2 regions of the Streptomyces sp. NPDC020884 genome follow, and region 1 is predicted to be linked to the other one. Evidence: riboswitches for the same ligand, from Rfam matches in the RefSeq annotation. Region 1 holds a riboswitch; the other holds the start of a gene.
The links. A riboswitch is a leader RNA that binds a small molecule or an ion and turns the genes downstream of it on or off. The one in region 1 is predicted to bind S-adenosylmethionine.
Positions count from the first base shown of each region.

Region 1 (6,056 bases):
TCTCGACCCGGAGTCGCACGACTTCCAGACGCAGATGGGCAAGGCGGCCCTGATGATCATCCGCATCGAGCCGGACGACATCAAGGACAAGCGCCAGCTGGCCTGGGCCCACGAGGGCATCGTCGCGTTCTCCAAGATCTGCACCCACGTCGGCTGCCCGATCAGCCTGTACGAGCAGCAGACGCACCACGTGCTCTGCCCGTGCCACCAGTCCACCTTCGACCTCTCCGACGGCGCTCGCGTCATCTTCGGTCCGGCCGGCCACCCCCTTCCGCAGCTGCGGATCGGTGTCAACAGCGAGGGCAACCTCGAGGCGCTCGGCGACTTCGACGAGCCCGTCGGTGCTGCCTTCTGGGAGCGCGGATGAGTACTGCGACAAAGAACCCTTCCGCCGCCGGACCGGCGGGCGGACGCAAGGCTCCGGCCGGCGAGCGGGTGGCCGACTGGGCGGACGGCCGGCTGGGCATCTACGGCCTGGCCAAGGCCAACATGCGCAAGATCTTCCCGGACCACTGGTCCTTCATGCTCGGTGAGGTCTGCCTCTACAGCTTCATCATCATCATCCTCACGGGTGTGTATCTGACGCTGTTCTTCCAGCCGAGCATGGGCGAGATCGTCTACCACGGTCCGTACGAGCCCATGCAGGGCATCCGGATGTCCGAGGCCTACGCCTCGACCCTGAAGATCAGCTTCGAGGTCCGCGGTGGTCTGCTCGTGCGGCAGATCCACCACTGGGCCGCGCTGATCTTCCTGGCCGGCATGTTCGTGCACATGATGCGCGTCTTCTTCACGGGCGCCTTCCGCAAGCCGCGCGAGATCAACTGGCTCTTCGGCTTCCTGCTGTTCGTGCTGGGCATGTTCACCGGTTTCACCGGCTACTCCCTCCCGGACGACCTGCTCTCCGGTACGGGTGTCCGCTTCACCCAGGGCGCGATCCTGTCCGTGCCGATCGTCGGCACGTACATCTCGATGTTCCTGTTCGGCGGCGAGTTCCCCGGCCACGACTTCGTGGCCCGGTTCTACTCGGTCCACATCCTGCTGCTGCCGGGCATCATGCTCGGCCTGCTGGTGGCCCACCTGATCCTGGTCTTCTACCACAAGCACACGCAGTTCGCGGGCCCCGGCAAGACCAACAAGAACGTCGTCGGCATGCCGCTGCTGCCCGTGTACATGGCGAAGGCCGGAGGGTTCTTCTTCCTGGTCTTCGGCGTCATCGCGGCCATCTCGGCCGTCGCCACGATCAACCCGATCTGGGCGCTCGGTCCGTACCGCGTCGACCAGGTGTCCACCGGCGCCCAGCCCGACTGGTACATGGGCTTCGCGGAGGGGCTGGTCCGTGTGATGCCGGGCTGGGAGATCAACCTCTGGGGCCACACGCTCGCCCTGGGCGTGCTCATCCCGCTGGTTCTCTTCGGCCTGGTCCTCACCCTGCCCGCGATGTACCCGTTCATCGAGTCCTGGATCACCGGGGACAAGCGCGAGCACCACATCCTGGACCGCCCGCGCAACGCCCCGACCCGTACGGGCCTCGGCGTCGCCTGGGTCACGGCGTACTTCATCGGCCTCGTCGGCGGTGGAAACGACCTGTGGGCCACGCACTTCCACTTGTCGATCAACTCGATCACCTGGTTCGTCCGGATCTTCTTCTTCGTCGGACCGGTCATCGCGTTCATCGTCACCAAGCGGATCTGCCTCGGCCTCCAGCGCCGCGACCGGGAGAAGGTGCTGCACGGTCGCGAGACCGGCATCATCAAGCGCCTGCCGCACGGTGAGTTCGTCGAGATCCACGAGCCGCTCAGCCCGGAGCAGCTGCACACGCTCACGGCGCACGAGCAGTACCAGCCGCTCGAACTCGGCCCCGCGGTCGACGAGAACGGCGTCAAGCGCAGGATCTCCCCGGTGCAGAAGGTCCGCGCCAAGCTCAGCAAGGGGTACTTCGCCGAGGGGAACCAGATCCCCAAGGCCACCCCCGAGGAGTACAAGGAGATCAGCGAGGGCCACGGCCACCACTGATCACCTGAACCGATCGCCACCGTGAGAGCCCCGTCCATCCGATGGACGGGGCTCTTCGCGGTCCCTGCGGCTGGATAAGGTGGACCCATCTTCCCTACCCGGCTGTGGACCCTGGAGCGGACCATGAACGTTGTGACCCCGAACGGCGGCGACAGCGTGGCGGACCGTTCCTGGCCCGGCCTCCTGAACCCCCTGCTGCGCGGCGAGAACCTCAGCTCCGAGGAGACCGCCTGGGCCATGGACCGCATCATGAGCGGCGAGGCCACCGACGCGCAGATCGCCGGGTTCGCCGTCGCGCTGCGGGCCAAGGGCGAGACCGTCGACGAGGTCACGGGTCTGGTCCGGGCGATGTACAGCCACGCCAGGACCATCCATGTGCCGGGCCGCACCGTCGACATCGTCGGCACCGGCGGCGACCTGGCCAGGACGGTCAACATCTCGACCATGTCCGCGATCGTCGTCGCCGGCACCGGCGCCAAGGTCGTCAAGCACGGCAACCGGGCCGCCTCGTCCGCGAGCGGCTCCTCCGATGTGCTGGAGAAGCTCGGCGTCAACCTGGAGCTGACCCCGCAGCGGGTCGTCGAGGTCGCCGAACAGGCGGGCATCACCTTCTGCTTCGCCGTGAAGTTCCACCCCGCCCTGCGGTACGCCGCCAAGGCCCGCAAGGAACTCGGAGCGCAGACCACGTTCAACATCCTGGGCCCCCTCACCAACCCGGCCCAGGTGCGCGCCCAGGCCGTCGGCGTCGCCGACGCCCGGATGGCGCCGATCGTCGCGGGCGTCCTCGCCGACCGGGGCAACTCCGCGCTGGTCTTCCGCGGCGACGACGGCCTCGACGAGCTGACCACCACCGCCACCTCCCGGGTCTGGGTGGTGCGCGACGGGGCCGTCCGCGAGGAGCCCTTCGATCCGCGCGACGTCGGCCTGCCCATCGTCCCCGTCGAGGCGCTGCGCGGCGCCGACGCCTCGTACAACGCCGATGTGGCCCGCCGCCTGCTGGACGGCGAGAGCGGCGCGGTCCGCGAGGCGGTGCTGCTCAACACGGCGGCGGCCCTGGTCGCCCTGGACCCCGGCCCCGGCACGCTGACCGAGCAGCTCGCGGCCAAGATCGCGGTGGCGGCCGAGGCCATCGACTCCGGCGCGGCCAAGCAGGCACTGGAACGCTGGATCGCCGCCAGCAACGCCTGAGCGCACCGGAGAGACACCTTCGGCGCACACGGTGTGACACAGGGCGCAGTCCGGATGCCGGACTGCGCCCTTGCGTGTGTGCATACGTATGGCAAGATGCTGCGCAGGTCATGAGTGACAGCGACTACGGCCCCGGCCCGCTGTCCGGCAACCCTCCGTCCGTGGCGGGGTGCCCCGGGTGAAGACCAGGCCGTAGGCAGCGAGGTCTGCGGCAAGCGCGGGCCCCTCGGCATCCAGCGGATGTCAGCCCCCGGGGTCCTGGTCCCTAGGGAGCCTTCTGTGAGCAAGCGAATGCGTTAGGGCCCGTCGGCCCTCTTCCGCGCACCTTTCCCGCCCGTTCCTGCGCTGCCGCGTACCCGCCGGCGCACGACCGCGCATATCCGGGTTGCCCCGGACCTCTTCGCCTGCCTGTTACGGGAGTTCGCCATGTCTGTCTCCACCGCTGTCCTCGACTCGTCGGTTTGTGCCCCGCTGCCCGTTCTGGGCCAGGACGTCACTGTTCCGCTCGTCACCGGCGGTGAGGTCACCTACGCCGCGCTCGACTACGCCGCCAGCGCCCCGGCCCTCCAGCGGGTCTGGGACGACGTCGCCGCGTACGCCCCGTACTACGGCAGCGTCCACCGCGGGGCCGGCTACCTCTCGCAGCTCTCCACCGACCTCTTCGAGAACAGCCGCCGCACGGTCGCGGAGTTCCTCGGCTGCCGCGCGGACGACCAGGTGGTCTTCACCCGCTCCACGACCGACTCCCTCAACCTGCTGGCCGCCGCGATCCCCGCCGGCTGCCAGGTGTTCGTGTACGAGACCGAGCACCACGCGTCCCTGCTGCCCTGGCGCGACGCCCAGGTCACCTACCTCAACGCGCCGCGCACCCCGGCCCAGGCCGTCGAGACCCTGGAGCGCGCGCTGGCCGACCGCGACCCCTACGGCCCCGCCCTCGTCTGCGTCACCGGCGCCTCCAACGTGACCGGCGAGCTGTGGCCCGTGCGGGAACTGGCCGCCGCCGCCCACGCGCACGGCGCCCGGATCGTCCTGGACGCCGCGCAGCTCGCCCCGCACCACCCGGTGGACATCGCCGAACTGGACGTCGACTGGGTCGCGTTCTCCGGCCACAAGCTGTACGCGCCGTTCGGCTCCGGGGTCCTGGCCGGCCGCGCCGACTGGCTCGAGGTGGCCGAGCCGTACCTCGCCGGCGGCGGCGCCTCCCGCAAGGTCGCCCGGCGCGCCGACGGCGGCGTGGACGTCGACTGGCACACCACGGCCGCCCGCCACGAGGCCGGTTCGCCCAACGTCATCGGCGTCTACTCCATCGCCTCCGCCTGCAAGGCCCTGACCGAGGCGGGCTTCGACTCCCTGGTCGCCCGGGAGCAGGAGCTGGTGACCCGGGTCCGCGAGGGCCTCGCCGAGGTGCCCGAGGTGCAGGTGCTCTCGCTGTTCGGCGACGACGCGCCCCGGGTCGGCGTCATCTCCTTCGTGGTGCGCGGCTGGAACAGCTCGCACTTCGCCGCCGCGCTCTCCGCGGAGTACGGCATCGGTGTCCGCGACGGCCTCTTCTGCGCGCACCCGCTCGTGCGCACCCTGCTCGGCAGCGACCCGCAGGACCCGGGCGAGTGCGGCGCGCCGGAGGCCGAGCCGGGCGAGCGGTCCCTGAACGCGATCCGGGTGAGCTTCGGCGCGGGCACGCCGGACGAGCACATCGAGCGGTTCCTGCGCGCGGTCGCCGAGCTGGTCAGCGAGGGCGCCCAGTGGAAGTACCGCACCGAGGACGGCCGTTGCGTCCCGGACCGGGGCGAGGCCGCCCAGGTCTGAGGGACCCCCTGAAACGCCCCGGCCGGGGACAGGCGCGCTGCCTGTCCCCGGCCGGGGTGTGTCGCCGGTACGCCTACGCGTCGAGGCCGATGGCGAACGCGGCTTCCAGGTCGTGCTGGGAGTAGGTGCGGAACGCGACATGGGTGTCGGTGCCCTCGACGCCCGGGATCTTGCTGATCCGGCCGGGGATGACATCGGCGAGGTCGTCGTGCCGGGCGACCCGGACCATGGCGATCAGGTCGTAGGTGCCGGTGACGGAGAAGACCTCGCTGACGCTGTCCAGCGCGGCGATGGCCTCGGCGATCTCCGGAATCCGGTCCACGCTGGTCTTGATGAGCACGATCGCGGTGATCACGGCTGGCTGTCTCCCTCGGTGGCTGGAACCTTCACTTTAGCCCTCCGGCCGTACCGCACCCATGCGTAGAGGAACCCCGCCGCGAACCCCGCCACATGGGCCAGATACGCCACGCCGGGACCGCTGCCCGCTCCCTGCGCCGCCGCCCACTGGAGGGCGAACCAGAAGACCAGCACGATCCAGGCGGGGAAGCGCAGCGGCAGGAAGAAGAGGAACGGGAACAGGCTGGTGACCCGGGTCCTGGGGAACAGGTGGAGGAACGCGCCGAGCACCGCGGAGATCGCCCCCGACGCCCCGACCAGCGTCTGCTCGGAGTCCGCGTGCGCCGCCGCGTAGCAGACCAGGGCCAGATAGCCGCAGCCCACGTAGAAGAGGGCGAACTGCACCCGGCCCATGCGCTCCTCGGCCATCGCGCCGAACACGTACAGGAACAGCAGGTTCCCCAGCAGGTGCAGCCAGCTGCCGTGCACGAACAGCGCGGTGAACGGCGTGAGCAGCGCATGCGCGGAGCCCTCCCACAGCTCCGCGGGGATCACCCCCCACCGCTCGAAGTACCCGGCCTGCGCGGCGAGCAGCGCGTCCTCGTTCCGGTAGGCGGCGCCACCGAAGCCGGAGAGCGGGCTGATCAGGAAGATCACGCAGCAGACGCCGATCAGTCCGTACGTGACCGGGGCGCCGCTCGACGCCGCCGCGT
Region 1 covers NZ_JBIRRY010000001.1:378,984-385,039, reverse strand. The annotation lists gene ACH4UK_RS01765 (Rieske 2Fe-2S domain-containing protein) at 1-367, shown strand, start outside; gene ACH4UK_RS01760 (cytochrome bc complex cytochrome b subunit) at 364-2,013, shown strand; gene trpD (anthranilate phosphoribosyltransferase) at 2,137-3,201, shown strand; SAM riboswitch class IV at 3,308-3,425, shown strand; gene ACH4UK_RS01750 (aminotransferase class V-fold PLP-dependent enzyme) at 3,628-5,007, shown strand; gene ACH4UK_RS01745 (Lrp/AsnC family transcriptional regulator) at 5,081-5,362, opposite strand; gene ACH4UK_RS01740 (rhomboid family intramembrane serine protease) at 5,359-6,056, opposite strand, start outside.

Region 2 (6,056 bases), on a different contig from region 1:
ATGGACAAGGGCGTCGCGCTCGCCGCGTTCGTCGCGGAGCTGGACGCCGAATCCGTGATCTACGCGGGCGACGACCTCGGGGACCTCGCCGCGTTCGCCGCGGTGGAGAAGCTGCGGTCCGAGGGCCCGGACGGCATCCCCGGCCTGCTGGTGTGCAGCGGCAGCGCCGAGGTGCCCGAACTGGCCGAGCGGGCCGACCTGTCGGTGCCGGGCCCGGCCGCCGTCGTCGCGTTCCTGGCGGCCCTGGCCGAGCGGCTGTGACCGAACGGCCGTGACCGAACGGCCGTGACCGAGCGCCGGTGACCGAGCGGCCGTGACCGAACGGCCCTGTCCCGGCCCCGGGGGCTCACCCCTGGCGCAGGGCGTCCAGCTGGTCGAGGAACCACTGCTGGGGCGGCAGCGCGGTCGCCGCCCCGGCCAGCCGCTTCGTCCGGCCGGACCGTTCGTCCGCGCTCATCGTCAGCGCCTCGTGCAGGGCCTCGGCGGTGCCCGTCACGTCGTACGGATTCACCACGATCGCGTCCTCGCCCAGCTCCTCGTACGCCCCCGCCTCCCGCGACAGCACCAGCGCGCAGCCGTGGTCGGAGACGACGGGGACCTCCTTGGCGACCAGGTTCATCCCGTCCCGGATCGGGTTGACCAGCGCCACGTCCGCCAGCCGGTACGCGGCCAGCGAGCGGGCGAAGTCGTCCTTCACATGGAGCACCACGGGCGTCCAGGTCTCCGTGCCGTACGCCCCGTTGATCTCCGTGGCCAGGGTCTGCACCGCCGCCGTGTAGTCCCGGTAGACGGCGAGGTCCTGCCGGGAGGGGTAGGCGAAGGCGATGTGCACGACGCGCTCGCGCCACTCCGGGCGGGCGTCCAGCAGCGCCCGGTAGGCGTGCAGGCCGCGCACGATGTTCTTGGACAGTTCGGTGCGGTCCACCCGGACGATGGTCTTGCGGCCCTCGCCCACCTGCTCCCGCAGCGCCGCCATCCGCTCCGCCACGTCCGGCTCCTGCGAGCGCCGGCGCAGGAAGTCCGCGTCGGCCCCGAGGCCGTGCACCCCGATCCTGGTCCGGCCCGTGCCGCCGAGGATCTCCGTACAGCAGCTGATGAACGCGTCCGCCCAGCGCCGGGTCAGGAACGCGGCCCGGTCCGCGCCGAGGATGCCGCGCAGCAACTGCTCGGCGATGTCGTCGGGCAGCAGCCGGAAGTAGTCCACGGGCGCCCACGGGGTGTGCGAGAAGTGGCCGATCCTGAGGTCCGGGCGCAGCTCGCGGAGCATGCCGGGGACCAGGGCCAGGTGGTAGTCCTGCACCAGGACCGCCGCCCCGGGGCCCGCCTCCTCGGCGAGCGCCTCGGCGAAGGCCCGGTTGTACGTCTCGTACGAGGCCCACTGCCGGCGGAACTCCGCGTCGAAGACCGGCTCGACGGGCGTCTGGTAGAGCAGGTGGTGCACGAACCACAGCACCGAGTTCGCGATGCCGTTGTAGGCGTCGGCGTGGACCTCGGCGTCGATGTCCAGCATCCGCACGCCCGCCTCGCCGACCCCGCGCCGCACCGCCTCGCGGTCACCGTCCCCGAGGGCGGCGCAGACCCACAGCTTGTCGTCGACGGAACTCAGCCCGGAGACGAGACCGCCACCGCCCCGCTTGGCGTCGAGCGTCCCGTCCTCGCCGAGCGTGTACGAGACCGGGCCGCGGTTGGACGCGACGAGGACCTGGGCGGTGGAGGCGGCTGCGGGTTCGGCGTGCTCGGAGACCATGTAGCGGAACCTAGCCCGTTCGGGAAGCCGCCAAACGCCTCCCGAGCCCTGCGCCCCTCCCGCCGCGTGGCGCTCCGGAGCCGCTCACTGCTCACGCCGCGTGGCGCTCGGCGTACTCCGCGATCTCCCGCATCGGCGGCCGCTCCTCCGTGTCCACCGCATGGGTACGGGGCACGAAGCCGTCCTCGCCGCGCTCGAACTGGGTCAGCGCCGGCCGCACCAGATGGCCCCGGGAGAGCCGCAGCTGCGCCGTGCGGTAGATCGCCGCCGCCATCCGGCCCAGCGCCTGCCCGTCCTGGTGCCGGTGCCTGCGGACGCCGACGTCGACCTGGCCCAGCGCGTCCAGGCCCACGGTGTGCAGGGCGTCCACCAGCAGCCCCAGCTCCACTCCGTAACCGACCGGGAACGGCAGCCGCTCCAGCAGGGACCGCCGCACCGCGTACTCGCCGCCCAGCGGCTGCACGAAGCCGGCCAGCTGCGGCCAGTGCAGATTGAGCAGCGGACGTGCCACCAGTTCGGTGACCCGACCACCCTGACCTGCGCGGTCGCCGAGCGGGCGGTCGTACATCGCCTTGACGAACTGGACGGCCGGATCGGTGAGCAGCGGCCCGACCGTGCCCGAGACGAAGTCCGCCGAGAAGTCCTTCAGGTCGGCGTCCACGAAGCAGACGATCTCGCCGCTGGTCACCAGGAGTGACCGCCACAGGACCTCGCCCTTGCCGGGCAGGGCCGGGATCCGGGGCAGGATCGCGTCCCGGTGGACCACGTGCGCGCCCGCCGCACGGGCGACGGCGGCGGTGGCGTCGGTGGAGCCGGAGTCGATCACCACGAGCTCGTCGACCAGCCGGACCTTCTCCATCAGCTCCCGGCGGATCGTCGCCACGATCGCGCCGACCGTGGCCTCCTCGTTCAGCGCGGGCAGGACGACACTCACCGACGTACGGTGCGGATCGGCGTCCCGGGCGTCGGTGAGCCGGGTCAGCGGGCGGTCGTCGGACGACCAGGAACGCCTGGTCAGCCAGCGTTCCACCTCTTCGAGCACGGTCGGCACTCCCTGTGTGTGATCCATCTCGCGGTTCGGACGACTATCTCAACGGTCCGGTGCTTCGGTTACAGTCTTGAACAACGCGGATGACCCTCGCATGTCGGGGTCGGACCGTACATAAACGCCTGGATCGAAGATTCAGTGCCATAGAGCTCATCCAGAGGGACTGAGGGAACGGCCCGTTGAAGTCCCGGCAACCCTCCTGCCGACCGCGAGGTCACGGTGGGGAAGGTGCCAATTCCGTCTTGTGACGAAATGCGTCGCGAGGAAGATGAGGAGAAAGGGCCTCCGCCATCATGGCTGTTCAGACCGTTGCAGGTAACACCGCTTCTGCCGCCACCCCGTCCGTGGATCTCGGTCCCGCCGTGGCGCTTTCCTGCCGCGAATGCGGCGAGCGTTTCGAGCTCGGCCCCCTCTTCGCCTGTGCGTCCTGTTTCGGGCCGCTGGAAGTGGCCTACGACCTGCCCACCGGCTCCCCGGAGGAGCTGCGCAAGCGCATCGAGGCCGGCCCGGACAACATCTGGCGCTACGCCCCGCTGCTGCCGGTGCCCGCCGACGTCGCGGAGAAGCCCAACATCAACCCCGGCTTCACCAAGCTGGTCAAGGCCGACAACCTCGCCCGTGAGCTGGGCGTCACCGGCGGTCTGTACGTGAAGGACGACTCCGGCAACCCGACGCACTCCTTCAAGGACCGCGTCGTCGCCATCGCCGTCGAGGCCGCCCGCGCCTTCGGCTTCACCACCCTCTCCTGCTCCTCCACGGGCAATCTGGCCGGAGCCGTCGGCGCCGCCGCCGCCCGCGCCGGACTGCGCTCGTGCGTGTTCATCCCGCACGACCTGGAGCAGGGCAAGGTCGTCATGGCCGCGGTGTACGGCGGTGAGCTGGTCGGCATCGAGGGCAACTACGACGACGTCAACCGCTTCTGCTCTGAGCTCATCGGCGACCCGCTCGGCGAGGGCTGGGGCTTCGTCAACGTCAACCTCCGCCCGTACTACGGCGAGGGCTCCAAGACCCTGGCGTACGAGATCTGCGAGCAGCTCGGCTGGCGGCTGCCCGACCAGATCGTCATCCCGATCGCGTCCGGCTCCCAGCTCACGAAGATCGACAAGGGGTTCCAGGAGCTGATCAAGCTCGGTCTGGTCGAGGACCGGCCGTACAAGATCTTCGGCGCCCAGGCCGAGGGCTGCTCCCCGGTCTCCGCCGCCTTCAAGGCCGGTCACGACGTGGTGCGCCCGCAGAAGCCGAACACCATCGCCAAGTCGCTGGCCATCGGCAACCCGGCGGACGGCCCCTACGTCCTGGACATCGCCCGCCGCACCGGCGGCGCGGTGGAGGACGTGAACGACGAGCAGGTCGTGGACGCGATCAAGCTGCTGGCGCGCACCGAGGGCATCTTCGGCGAGACGGCGGGCGGCGTGACGCTCGGCGTGACGAAGAAGCTGATCGAGGCCGGTGTCATCGACCCGTCGCTCACCACCGTCGTGCTGAACACCGGTGACGGCCTCAAGACGCTGGACGCGGTCGCCGCGACCTCCCAGGCCACGGCGACGATCAAGCCGAGCCTGGACGCGTTCCGCGCCGCGGGCCTCGCCGCCGCCTGACCACCCCGACCGAAGGAAGAAGGGCACCCACCATGAGCGTCAAGGTCCGCATCCCCACCATCCTCCGCACGTACACGGGCGGCCAGGCCGAGGTCCCGGCGGAGGGCGCGAAGCTCTCCGAGGTCATCGAGTCCCTGGAGAAGGACCACCCCGGCATCGCGGCCCGCGTCCTGGACGACCAGGGCAAGCTGCGCCGCTTCGTGAACGTGTACGTCAACGACGACGACGTGCGCTTCGAGGGAGGCCTGGACGCGGCCACGCCGGACGGCGCGGGCGTCTCGATCATCCCCGCGGTGGCCGGCGGCTGCTGAACCGCCCCCGGGCCGCCCCGCGGCCCCACCGCACCACCGCGTCACCGACGTTGCCCCCTCCGCACCAGAAGCGGAGGGGGCAATTCTGCATGGTTGAGCACGGTACAGTTGGGGAAGCACCTTCCGCTGTTCGTGCGGCCCGCATATGAGAATGCGCCCGGCCCCGATAAGAAGCAGCCAAAGTACGTGAACCTCTTGTGGCATAAGTGGCCTTTGCCTGGCCCGACTTGCCCGTAAATTTCACTGAACCCACATATTCGCGCGTTCTGCTGTGCCCAGAATTCTCGTCCGATTGACCTGTTGCAGAGGGCAGTTGGGCGGATACATTCGGCCGCGGTCGACGCGCTGCGGCGCCGCGCACCCTCTCCTGTCGGGGGGTGAGTTCCGACCCGGGTCCGCGAAGTGCGGTCCCGTGCAAGGGCCAGTAATAGGGGAGTTAGGCATGGCTCAGGGCACCGTCAAGTGGTTCAACGCGGAGAAGGGGTACGGCTTCATCGCGGTCGACGGTGGTGCGGATGTTTTCGTCCACTACAGCGCGATCCAGATGGACGGGTACCGCACCCTCGAAGAGGGTCAGCGAGTTGAATTCGAGATCTCGCAGGGCCAGAAGGGGCCCCAGGCCGACATGGTCAAGCTCGCCGTCGGCTGAGCTCGGCGCGGTCGTCCGACGACACTACTCACGCACGCAGGGCCCGACCCCGGATCAGGGGATCGGGCCCTCCGTGCGTCCCGGGACCGGGGCGGGGCCCGGGGTGAGGGCCAGGTGAGGGCCGGGGTGAGGGCCTGATCGATCTCCGCATCGCGTCCCTCGTCCTGTCCACATCCGACGGGGGACGCTTGCACTCGCAGGGGTCGAGTGCTAATCATTGGCGTTAGCACTCTCCAGGTGAGAGTGACAGAAACTTGGACCGGGCCGGTGAGGCCCGCAGGTGCGGTGGGGCAAGGAACCACCACACAGGCAGGCCGTCCGTCGCGGGCGCCTCTCGGTCCGGAGAAATCCACCCCTGTCCGGGAGGACCACTTCACATGGCCAAGATCATCGCGTTCGACGAGGAGGCACGGCGCGGTCTCGAGCGCGGGATGAACCAGCTCGCCGACGCCGTCAAGGTCACCCTCGGCCCCAAGGGCCGTAACGTCGTCCTCGAGAAGAAGTGGGGCGCGCCCACGATCACCAACGATGGTGTTTCCATCGCCAAGGAGATCGAGCTCGAGGACCCGTACGAGAAGATCGGTGCGGAGCTGGTCAAGGAGGTCGCCAAGAAGACGGACGACGTCGCCGGCGACGGTACGACCACCGCCACCGTTCTGGCTCAGGCTCTCGTCCGCGAGGGTCTGCGCAACGTCGCCGCAGG
Region 2 covers NZ_JBIRRY010000003.1:691,121-697,176, reverse strand. The annotation lists gene otsB (trehalose-phosphatase) at 1-261, shown strand, start outside; gene ACH4UK_RS14170 (trehalose-6-phosphate synthase) at 347-1,747, opposite strand; gene ACH4UK_RS14165 (glucosyl-3-phosphoglycerate synthase) at 1,839-2,789, opposite strand; SAM riboswitch class I at 2,943-3,070, shown strand; gene thrC (threonine synthase) at 3,089-4,393, shown strand; gene ACH4UK_RS14155 (MoaD/ThiS family protein) at 4,426-4,704, shown strand; gene ACH4UK_RS14150 (cold-shock protein) at 5,147-5,353, shown strand; gene groL (chaperonin GroEL) at 5,731-6,056, shown strand, end outside.
Region 2: linked by a shared signal. The riboswitch ahead of thrC (threonine synthase) and the one ahead of ACH4UK_RS01750 (aminotransferase class V-fold PLP-dependent enzyme) in region 1 are both predicted to bind S-adenosylmethionine.